3 regions of the Exiguobacterium sp. s189 genome follow, and region 3 is predicted to be linked to each of the others. Evidence: riboswitches for the same ligand, from Rfam matches in the RefSeq annotation. Region 3 holds a riboswitch; each other region holds the start of a gene.
What was found. A riboswitch is a leader RNA that binds a small molecule or an ion and turns the genes downstream of it on or off. The one in region 3 is predicted to bind S-adenosylmethionine.
Positions count from the first base shown of each region.

Region 1: it holds a riboswitch for S-adenosylmethionine, as region 3 does, so the genes downstream of both, KNO99_RS12245 (aminotransferase class I/II-fold pyridoxal phosphate-dependent enzyme) here and KNO99_RS01855 (2,3-diketo-5-methylthiopentyl-1-phosphate enolase) in region 3, are expected to answer to the same signal.
Region 2: it holds a riboswitch for S-adenosylmethionine, as region 3 does, so the genes downstream of both, KNO99_RS05720 (methionine ABC transporter ATP-binding protein) here and KNO99_RS01855 (2,3-diketo-5-methylthiopentyl-1-phosphate enolase) in region 3, are expected to answer to the same signal.

Region 1 covers NZ_JACSKM010000010.1:44,676-47,955, reverse strand. The annotation lists gene KNO99_RS12250 (iron-containing alcohol dehydrogenase) at 1-134, opposite strand, end outside; gene KNO99_RS12245 (aminotransferase class I/II-fold pyridoxal phosphate-dependent enzyme) at 131-1,306, opposite strand; SAM riboswitch class I at 1,385-1,484, opposite strand; gene KNO99_RS12240 (AI-2E family transporter) at 1,642-2,742, shown strand; gene KNO99_RS12235 (MDR family MFS transporter) at 3,012-3,280, shown strand, end outside.
Region 2 covers NZ_JACSKM010000003.1:198,508-201,787, reverse strand. The annotation lists gene KNO99_RS05725 (methionine ABC transporter permease) at 1-599, opposite strand, end outside; gene KNO99_RS05720 (methionine ABC transporter ATP-binding protein) at 589-1,617, opposite strand; SAM riboswitch class I at 1,695-1,801, opposite strand; gene KNO99_RS05715 (thioredoxin family protein) at 2,251-2,508, opposite strand; gene KNO99_RS05710 (PTS sugar transporter subunit IIC) at 2,686-3,280, shown strand, end outside.
Region 3 covers NZ_JACSKM010000001.1:366,644-369,923, reverse strand. The annotation lists gene KNO99_RS01860 (2-hydroxy-3-keto-5-methylthiopentenyl-1-phosphate phosphatase) at 1-173, opposite strand, end outside; gene KNO99_RS01855 (2,3-diketo-5-methylthiopentyl-1-phosphate enolase) at 170-1,324, opposite strand; SAM riboswitch class I at 1,395-1,496, opposite strand; SAM riboswitch class I at 1,702-1,804, shown strand; gene mtnK (S-methyl-5-thioribose kinase) at 1,887-3,038, shown strand; gene mtnA (S-methyl-5-thioribose-1-phosphate isomerase) at 3,035-3,280, shown strand, end outside.

The sequences.
Region 1 (3,280 bases), on a different contig from region 3:
GGGAACACGTGAACCGCTTCACCGTATCCGTTCAATCCTTTCAAAACGAGTGCCTTCCGGTTTCCAATCACCGTATGAAGGTCCTCGAGCGCATCATCCGAATGGTCATATTCGAGCACGGCCTGACGTATCACAAATGTACCTCCTCATAAGCTGCAAACAGTCTCTCAATCCGTTCTACCGCTTCATCAATCTTCTGTTCAGACGATACGAGACCGAAACGGATGTGGTGCTCTCCCTCTGTTCCGAAGAAGTAGCCTGGTGTGACGGCGACTCCCGCCTCGTGGAGTAACTTTTTCGAGAACGATTTTGCATCCCCCTCAGGTACTTTCGCCCATACAAAGAACGAACCCTTCGGTGCCTCAATCTCCCACCCCGCCCGGCGTAATCCATTAATCAATCGGTTTCGTCTTGTTTCGTAAAGTGAGGCTAGGTCATCACGCAAGTCTCGCGGGGATTCTAACGCCACAATCGCTGCCTCTTGAATGGCTGAGAAGACAGACACGTGGACATGATCTTGATACGTGTTGATGGCTTCGATGATATCGGCATTCCCGACCGCGAACGCGACACGCCACCCCGACATATTGAACGCCTTCGACATCGTGTATACTTCAATTCCAATTTCTTTCGCACCATCTGCCTGAAGGAAGCTCGGGGGAACATAACCGTCGAACCCAATGCTTCCATAAGCGAAATCGTGGACGACCATCACATCATGCTTCTTCGCAAACGCGACGGTTTCTTCAAAGAATGCCGGCGTCGCAACAGCCCCAGTCGGATTGCTCGGGTAGTTCAAATACATGAGTTTCGCGTGGGACGGGTCGAGTGTTGAATAGTCCGGAAGAAAGCCATGTTCCTCTTTTAACGTCAAATCGATGATTTCCGCACCAGCCAGACGCGCCCCCGAGATGTAATCCGGGTAACCCGGGTTCGGGAGTAAAATCCCGTCACCCGGTTCGAGAAGACATTGTGGGAGTGTGATCAAACCTGATTTGCTACCGATCAAGATCGCGACTTCTCGTTCCGGATCGAGTTCGACACCATATTCACGAGAGTAAAATGATGCGACCGCTTCTTTCAATCGGGTCTGTCCTCGAAATGGACCGTATTGGTGTGTGGTCGGGTCCGTGATGGCACGTTCGAGCGCCTCACAGATTGGAGCGGGCGTCGGTAAATCGGGTGTCCCTTGCCCGAGTCGGATGACGCTCTTCCCGCTTGCCTCTACCGCTGCGACCTCTTCTGCTAATCCGACGAAGTGTTGCGTCGGTAAGGATTTTAATAATTGTGAACGTCTGTCTGCCATGATTCTTCCTCCTGATACGAAAAAACACCCCTTTCTGAGGAAAGGGGTGCTCAATACAGACGTATGTAGTCAACCACCTTCCCATCTCTCAAGGTCACCTTGCTGGAATTAGCACAGTATTTTGCAATCTGTTGCTGAAGCTTCATCGGGCCAGTCCCTCCGCTTCTCTTGATAGAAAGTGTTATTCGCTATGTAATTTTTGTATGTTCCTAAGTTAACCAGACATTTCCAACGGTGTCAAACATTTTTTCAAAGTGAACATCTATTGAATCCTTTTCAAAAAACATTCATAGTAAAAGAGTAGAAAAATTATATTTGTATGAGGGGATAGAGCATTGGAGCTTAATCGTCAACTTATTTGGAAACTCAGTGTGATCGGTCTGATTTTACTCGTCTTATGGCGGGTCATCAGTGAACCGGATACCATCTCACGTGTTTTGCAGTACACGTTTCAGTTACTGACCCCAATCATCATGGGGATTGCCATCGCTTTATTACTTAACACCGTACTCTCTTATATTGAAGAACGGTTCCATTTGAAGCGATATCAAGGTCTGCTCATCGTCTATATCACGTTTATCGGGATTTTAGCAATCTCGGTCGTCACGTTGTTCCCGCGGATCTACTCGAGTCTTTCATCACTCATCGAGGAGTTACCCGTCTACATCCGTCAAATCGATGCGTTCTTAGGTGATGTAAACAATTACCTGAAAGACTATAACGCGACGATCGCCCAGGCGATTGATTTTGCACGCTTCGAGGATCGTTATTCCGGATGGGTCGAGACGGCCGTCCTCTCTTCTGTCAGTTATGTCTCTAGTTTCACGATGACATTGATCAACTTCTTAATCGGGATTGTCATCTCCATCTATCTGTTAAAGGACAAAGAAGTCTTCGCTCGCATGTTCAAACGCCTTCTCTACGCGCTCTTACCAGTGGGCACTGCGAAGACGACAATCGATATCTTTCAGGAGATGGACTACATTTTTAAACGATACATCATCGGTAAATCACTCGATTGTCTGATCATCGGTGTTCTCGCTGTCATCGGACTCTTAATCATCGGGGCTCCATACGCGTTACTTCTTGGTGTCATCGTCGGTGTGCTCAATTTTATCCCATACGTCGGTCCGCTATTAGGGATGATTCCAGCGTTTATCATCACTTACTTTTATGATCCGTTCACCGCCGTATTGGTGCTCTTGTTCATCTTCTTGTTGCAACAATTTGACGGATTGTGGCTCGGACCGAAGATTTTGGGCGACAGCGTCGGAATCACTCCATTTTGGGTCATCACATCGATTATCATCGGAGGAAGTCTATTTGGTCTCGTCGGCATGTTTGTGAGTGTTCCGATTACGGCGATGATTCAAGTGGTCTTGTCTAGACTGATTGATTATCGTTTAAACCGAAAAAATTTAAATGAATTACTCTAAATCCTCCCACTAATTTGTTGACACATTGATGAAATGTGTCATACAGTTGAAGAGAAGAACAACAATTAACAGAAAGGAGAGGTTCCCATGTCAGTAGTATCTTCGAAACCATTCATTCAAGTTCATACTGATTGGCAGGCACCTCTTCGATTGATTCATATCTAAGATGCCTGCCTAACTAGGCATGCATAAACAACGTGGGACGTCGTATGCCTTCATGCATATGACGTCCCTTTTGTGTCTAAAATTAAATAAAGCAGGTGACCTGTATGTTTCAATCACTCAAGCAACTCGACCGCAACATTTGGATACGTTTCTTAGGAGAAACGATCACGGGAATCATGATGTTCATGATTGCCCCATTCTTAGTCCTTTATTATAGTGACCAGTTAGACAGCTATCTTCAAGTCGGAATCATCATGGCGACGGGACCGATCATGGCGCTCCTCGGCTCGATGATTGGGGGACGGCTTGCTGATCTATACGGACGCAAACCAATTATGATGATCGCCATCGTTGGTGACGCGCTCGCTCTCAT
Region 2 (3,280 bases), on a different contig from region 3:
ATGATCAAGATGAGCACCGTCGCCACGAACGTGACGTCGTTTTGTGAGCGTTGGAACCCTTCCAAGAAGGCCAAGTTCCCGAGTCCGCCGCCTCCGACGACACCGGCCATCGCCGTATAACCGACGATTGCCACAATGGTCACCGTGAGTCCTGAAACGATTGCCGGAAGAGCTTCCGGAATCAACACTTTATAAATGATTTGCCATTTCGTCGCGCCCATCGATTCCGCTGCCTCGATGACACCGCGGTCGACTTCACGAAGGGCAAGTTCGACCATACGGGCGTAGAACGGTGCAGCTCCGATGATGAGTGCCGGAAGCGCCGCCGTCGAACCGAGCATGGTACCGAGCAGGAACAACGTGAATGGGATGAGTAAGATGATTAAGATGATGAACGGGATCGAACGGAACACGTTGACGATCGCGCTGACGAAGACGTAAATTGGACGATTCTTCAATAATAGCGATTCGTTTGTAATATAAAGAATCAAACCTAAAGCGAGTCCGATCACAAACGTCGCGACACCTGCGACGAGCGTCATGTATAACGTCTCCCATGTCTGTTCCATCATGATTTGCCAGTCTACGTTAGGAAACATCGCTTTCCACCTCCACTTCTACTGATTGCGAACGAATCGACGCGATGGCGCGTTCGATTTCTCGTGCTTCCCCAATCAATTGGATGAATAGCGTGCCGAGCGCACCGACTTGTGACTGAGTCACGTTACCGCCGATGATGTTGAATCCGATGTCGTGCGTCTTAAGGACGTCAGATAAAATCGGCTGTTCTGCCGTTTCGTTCAAGAATTTCAATTTGACGATTTGCCCACTCGGATAGCGTGCTTTCAAATGTTCGAACGTGAGCGACAGATCGTCGACCGCCCCGATTTGCTTGACGAATTCTTTTGTGATCGGCTGCTCCGGATGTTGGAACACGTCAGAGACTTGACCTGTCTCAACGACTTTCCCTGCCTCCATCACGGCGACGCGATGACAAATCTTTTGGATGACGTGCATCTCATGCGTGATGAGGACGATTGTCAATCCGAGTTTCTTATTGATGCTGACGAGCAGTTCAAGAATCGAATCCGTCGTCTTCGGGTCGAGCGCGCTTGTCGCTTCGTCACAGAGGAGCACCTCTGGATTTGTAGCGAGCGCGCGGGCAATCCCGACTCGCTGTTTTTGACCGCCCGATAATTGTGACGGATAGCTGTCTTCGCGACCTGATAGTCCGACGAGCTCGACGAGTTCTTGAACCCGACGCTTCCGCTCACTTGCCGGAACCCCGATCAATTCGAGTGGGAAGCTGATGTTTTCTGCGACCGTGCGCGACCACAGAAGGTTAAAGTGCTGGAAGACCATCGAGACGTTTTTGCGAACCCCTCGTAATTCTTTCGGGCTGAGCTTCGTGAGCTCACTCCCGGCGACCTCGATTTCACCGCTAGACGGTGATTCGAGGCGGTTGAGCAATCGGATGAGCGTCGACTTCCCCGCCCCCGAATATCCGATTATTCCAAAAATTTCACCGCGATCAATCGTTAGTGATACATCATCGACCGCCTGGACACGACCATTCTTCGTATCGAACCATTTGGCGACGTTTCGTAATTGAATCAATACATTCCCCTCCTGACAACAAAAAAAGCGCGCACGTTTGAGCAAACGTGCGCACTTTATCGTACGGACAACGATTGCTCTCATCTCTCAAGGTTTCTCACCTTGCTGGAATTAGCACCATTTCGGATTGCTCCGCGGTTGCTGGGCGTCATAGGGCCAGTCCCTCAGCCTCTCTTGATAAGAGTGTTGTGTATTCGATTAGCTTTATCATAGCGACAGCTTTTTCTGCTGTCAAATCATTTTTCAAAAAAATCAAAAAAAGGTGCCGTCCGAGGACGACACAGAACGTAGCACCTTGAGTCACGGAAGGACAGCCCATAGATGAAAATCTTTTGCCCGTTCAAGATTTACATCCTTATATGGGGGAAATTCACCAATCATCACTCGATCTTGACTTGGACCGTGCGATTATACGGAACGTCTTTCTTCGCTTGATTTTTTTGGGGGACAATCGAAGGGAAGACTAACGTGTATTCGTATAAAGGTAGCAGCGGCTTCACCAAAACGTCTTGATGTCGGGAATATCGCGTCCTATTTTGTGTTCAAGTAAGATGTTGTAATGAATATACCATTCGTGAACTTTCTGTGTCAACTGATTATTTAAAATTTTCAGATTATTCTAATGTTCCTCTCTCACTTCACGAAAGAGAGGACGTGTTGCACGTTTTGAAAGGCATAAAGACGATCCCGAACCTCGCCATTTTCAAGCTTTAAGAGTGCTGGGACACTCATCACCTGATAAGCTTCAAGCTCTTTTGGGATATAGTTCGCATCGCGCTTTTCAATCCGAATTTCAGGGTCGACCGCCTCGACGACCGTCAACATTTTCTCCGCGACAGCGCATGTACCACACATTGGCGCGTATATATATAAGAATCCGTCTGTAATCATTTTTCTCACCTCTCCTGTCATTATAATGGTCGTTCGAGTTCCATTCAAAAATCGTGCTTTCGTGAAATTTCAGAATTTTTCAATGATTCTCTTGACTCTTTTGTCGGATAGGAATAATATGGGTTCTAACTTTATCGCTTTTGTACATAACAGCAAAGAAGAAGGACAGGTGAATGAATGATGACGGAACAGGCAACAGGTACGACAAAGCAATTTACGATGAACGTCTTAAACGGTCTCAGTATGGCGATTCTGATCGCCCTCATCCCGAGCGCGCTGCTCGGTGAACTCACGAAAGCTATACTCCCTTATTTTCCGTCTCTTCAATTTATATTGGATGCGACGACGATTGCGATGCGCCTCCTCCCGGCCATTATCGGTCTTGCCGTCGCGATGCAGTTCGGGCGATCGATTTTAGAGGCTGGAACGATTGCCATCGCAACCTATGTCGGCAGTGGCGCCGTTCGAATTAACGAAGGTGCGTTCGTGATGGCCGGAATCGGTGACGTGATCACAGCCGGTGTGACCGCTGCGATCGCTACGATTCTTGTCATGAAGCTCGCTCCCCACTTGAAGACGTATACGGTCATCGTCATGCCGATGACAGTCATTGTCGTCGCAGGCGGCATCGGTGCCTTCTTATTGACGTATATCTCACAGATTACGACATACATCGGATACCTCATCATGACGATGACGGATCTTCAACCGGTTCTCATGGGCATCTTGATCGCGATGGCGTTCTCGCTCATCATCGTCTCGCCGATTTCGA
Region 3 (3,280 bases):
CTCGGGAGTAAGTTAAACATTTGACCAACGCCTTCTCGAATGGAGAGCGTTTGGTTCAAAACACCATCTTTGAGTTCGACCCATTCAGGTGGGGCGAAGCGTCGCATCAACGCGATGATGTTATCTTCTTCCGTGATGGTCCCGTCGAAGTCACAGATGATGTGCGTACTCATCGCGCACCCCACGCATTTAGCGCAGTCGATAACGCATCGGTCTCGCTCGTTTTACCGATTGCCTGATCGATTGCTTGGCGGAATGCCCTCGCACCGGCAACCGCACCGTCGGGATGCCCATGAATCCCACCGCCTGCATTGATGACGACATCCGTTCCGAAGTCACGAATCAAATCCGGAACGAGTCCTGGGTGAATCCCGGCAGACGGGACCGTCAGAATCGGTTTCGTCCAATGGGATTCCGTCGCATACGTTTGAATCTGTTGTGTTTCGTCTTTCGGTGTCGAGAGTGAACCATATGGCGACGGGAAGAGCGTCAAGTCCGCCCCGGCGAGTCGAATCAGTTTCCCGAAAAGGAGGGAATGACGAATCGATCCGGTCAACGCTCCCGCGAAAGCGGGATGTGCCAAAATCGGGACGTGAATCTCAGGATCTTTGGCGAGCTCTCGTAATGCGTCGAGCCCGTACGTATACACATTGAACAACAGTGCGGTCGCGCCCGCTTCGATCAAACGTTTTGCCTGATCGCGTAAGGTGAAAACGGGTCCGCTCAACGTGACGGCGTATAGAACGGAACGACCCGTCAGTTCTTGATGTTCTTGAATGATTGATGCTCCGATTCGAGCCCGTTCGATCGATGGGGTGAGCGGGTTGTCATATAAAATCTCATCGTCTTTCACGAGATCGATGCCACCTGTAAACTGGTCACGAAGTTGTGTCGCCAAAAAATTAAGGTCACGCCCGATGACGCCTTTGAAGATGCTCATGGCGAGCGGTCGGTCGTGTACGCGAAGGATGTCGCGGACACCTTCGACTCCGAATGCGGCACCCGGAAAGTCCGATTCGAGCTCGTCTGGGAGCGTTAGGTCGACAAGTTGGACGCTTGGGTCGAGCGACAGCTTTCCGAATGTCGTCGTCAGAATGGACGAAAAGTCCGGCGTCACATTATGTAGCGGGTAACGAATCGAGAAACGACTCGTCGTTTCCTGTTGGAAGGTATCGATGACCTCACCGCGGAACGCCTGTAGTTGATGCTGCTCGAGATGGTTCAATTCGGTCCATGTCCCGACAGTCAGCTCATGTGCGATTTTTTCAGCCACGCGTTCGACGTGATCGGTATGTTTGATTTCATAAGTAGCGATGATTCCCATAAGTTCCTCCTTTCAGGTCAAACAAAAAATGACCTCTTGGCTTGGCAAGAGGTCATTCGAAAACAATGAACTCTTATCTCTCAGCGATAGCTGCAAGAATTAGCACCGTGCCATCTCTGGTCGGTTGCTGCGACATCATCGGGCTTGTCCCTCCGTCTGCTCTTGATAAGAATAGTTGTGAAGTTGTGAAATTTAATTGAATTTTTACATAGAATCGCTCACTCGTCAATTCCTTTTTTTGAGAAAAAAAGTTTGAAAATAATGTTTCTATATATGCGTGTCAAAAATAGGGAGTCGACCGAAAATAGAGGATTGACAACTAGCGTGCCTAGTCCGTAATATTCGTCTCAACACGTCAAACACAATTACATCATTTACTCTTATCGCGAGTTGGCAGAGGGAATTGGCCCTACGACGCCGCAGCAACCGACCATTTGGCACGGTGCTACATCCACCAGACATATGTCTGAAAGATGAGAGGAACAACCAATTTGGGTGTGCCTCTTTCTCGCGGAGAAAGGGGCTTTTTTCATGCATAGATTCAAGAAAGGGGAAAATCATCATGGCTTATGAGGCGTTTACAGAACAAAGTGTCGTCGAACACGTTCGACAGTTGGGGTTACTAGAAGAGGGGATTGCAGAATGTGAGGAAATCGGAGATGGAAATTTAAATCTCGTCTTTCGCATTCGTCAAGGAGAAACGTCATTAATCGTGAAACAGGCGTTGCCGTACGCAAAAGTCGTTGGAGAGAGCTGGCCGCTCACGCTTGACCGTTCGTGGATCGAACAACTGGCACTCCGTGAGTTTTCAAAAGTCGTACCACAATTCGTACCAGATGTACTCGGTAGCGACCGTGAACTCGCCTATACGATTTTAGAAGATTTGTCAGCGTTTGAAATCGTCCGGACGGGTTTCCTAAAAGGAGAGAGCTATCCGAATTTGGCGCGTCACGTCGGTACATTCCTCGGGGAAACGTTGTTTGCGACATCTGACTATGCGAAAGGACCGCTCGCCAAGAAACAAATCGAAAAAGAGTATTACAATCCAGAGCTATGCGATATCACAGAAAAACTGATCTTCACTGATCCGTATCGTGATGCAGAATCGAATCAAATCGAAACGGCTCTTCGTTTAGACGTGGAGCAGCTTTGGTCAGACCTCGCCTTGAAAATTGAAGTGACGAAATTGAAGGTCGGGTTCGTGACTAAACACGAAGCGTTGCTACATGGGGATTTACATACAGGAAGCATTTTTGCGACGCGTCAAGAAACGAAAATCATCGATCCTGAGTTTGCGTTTTACGGCCCATTCGGTTTTGACATCGGTCAAATCATCGCTCACTTGGTGTTCTCGACATATGCGCATCCGTTGAAGCGGTTCGAACGCTTCACAGAAGTGCTCACTGTTTGGGAGACGTTCGAGAAAACGTTCCGTACACGCTTCACACAGGCAGTCGAGCCGTTCAACACGGTAGGTTTCGTGGATGAACTGTTGCCATCGATTTTAAGTGATGCCATCGGCTACGCAGGCTGCGAATTGATTCGGCGGACGGCCGGTCTAGCGGGCGTCGCCGACTTAGAGACATTGCCGGATGACCTGCGCATCGAACGGAAACGTCATGCCCTAGAACTTGGCACGCGTCTCATCAAACAGCGTCATCAGATTCAATCCATCGATCAGCTGATTCCAGTCCTATCGGAGGTGCGGGTATGAGTGTGCAAAGCATACATTTCGATGCCGACACGGAAGTGTTGACGATTTTAGATCAGACACAGTTGCCGCAAGAAGAGCGCTATGTCGAAGTGATAACGCTCGAACAGGCCGAACAGGCGATCAAATCGCTTCAAGTTCGGGGAGCACCGGCCATCGCTTACTTTGGGGCGTTCGTCCTCGCGAAAGAGGCATCACGTCTCCAGGACAATTTATATTTTCACCGCCAATTGGACCAGGTCGGC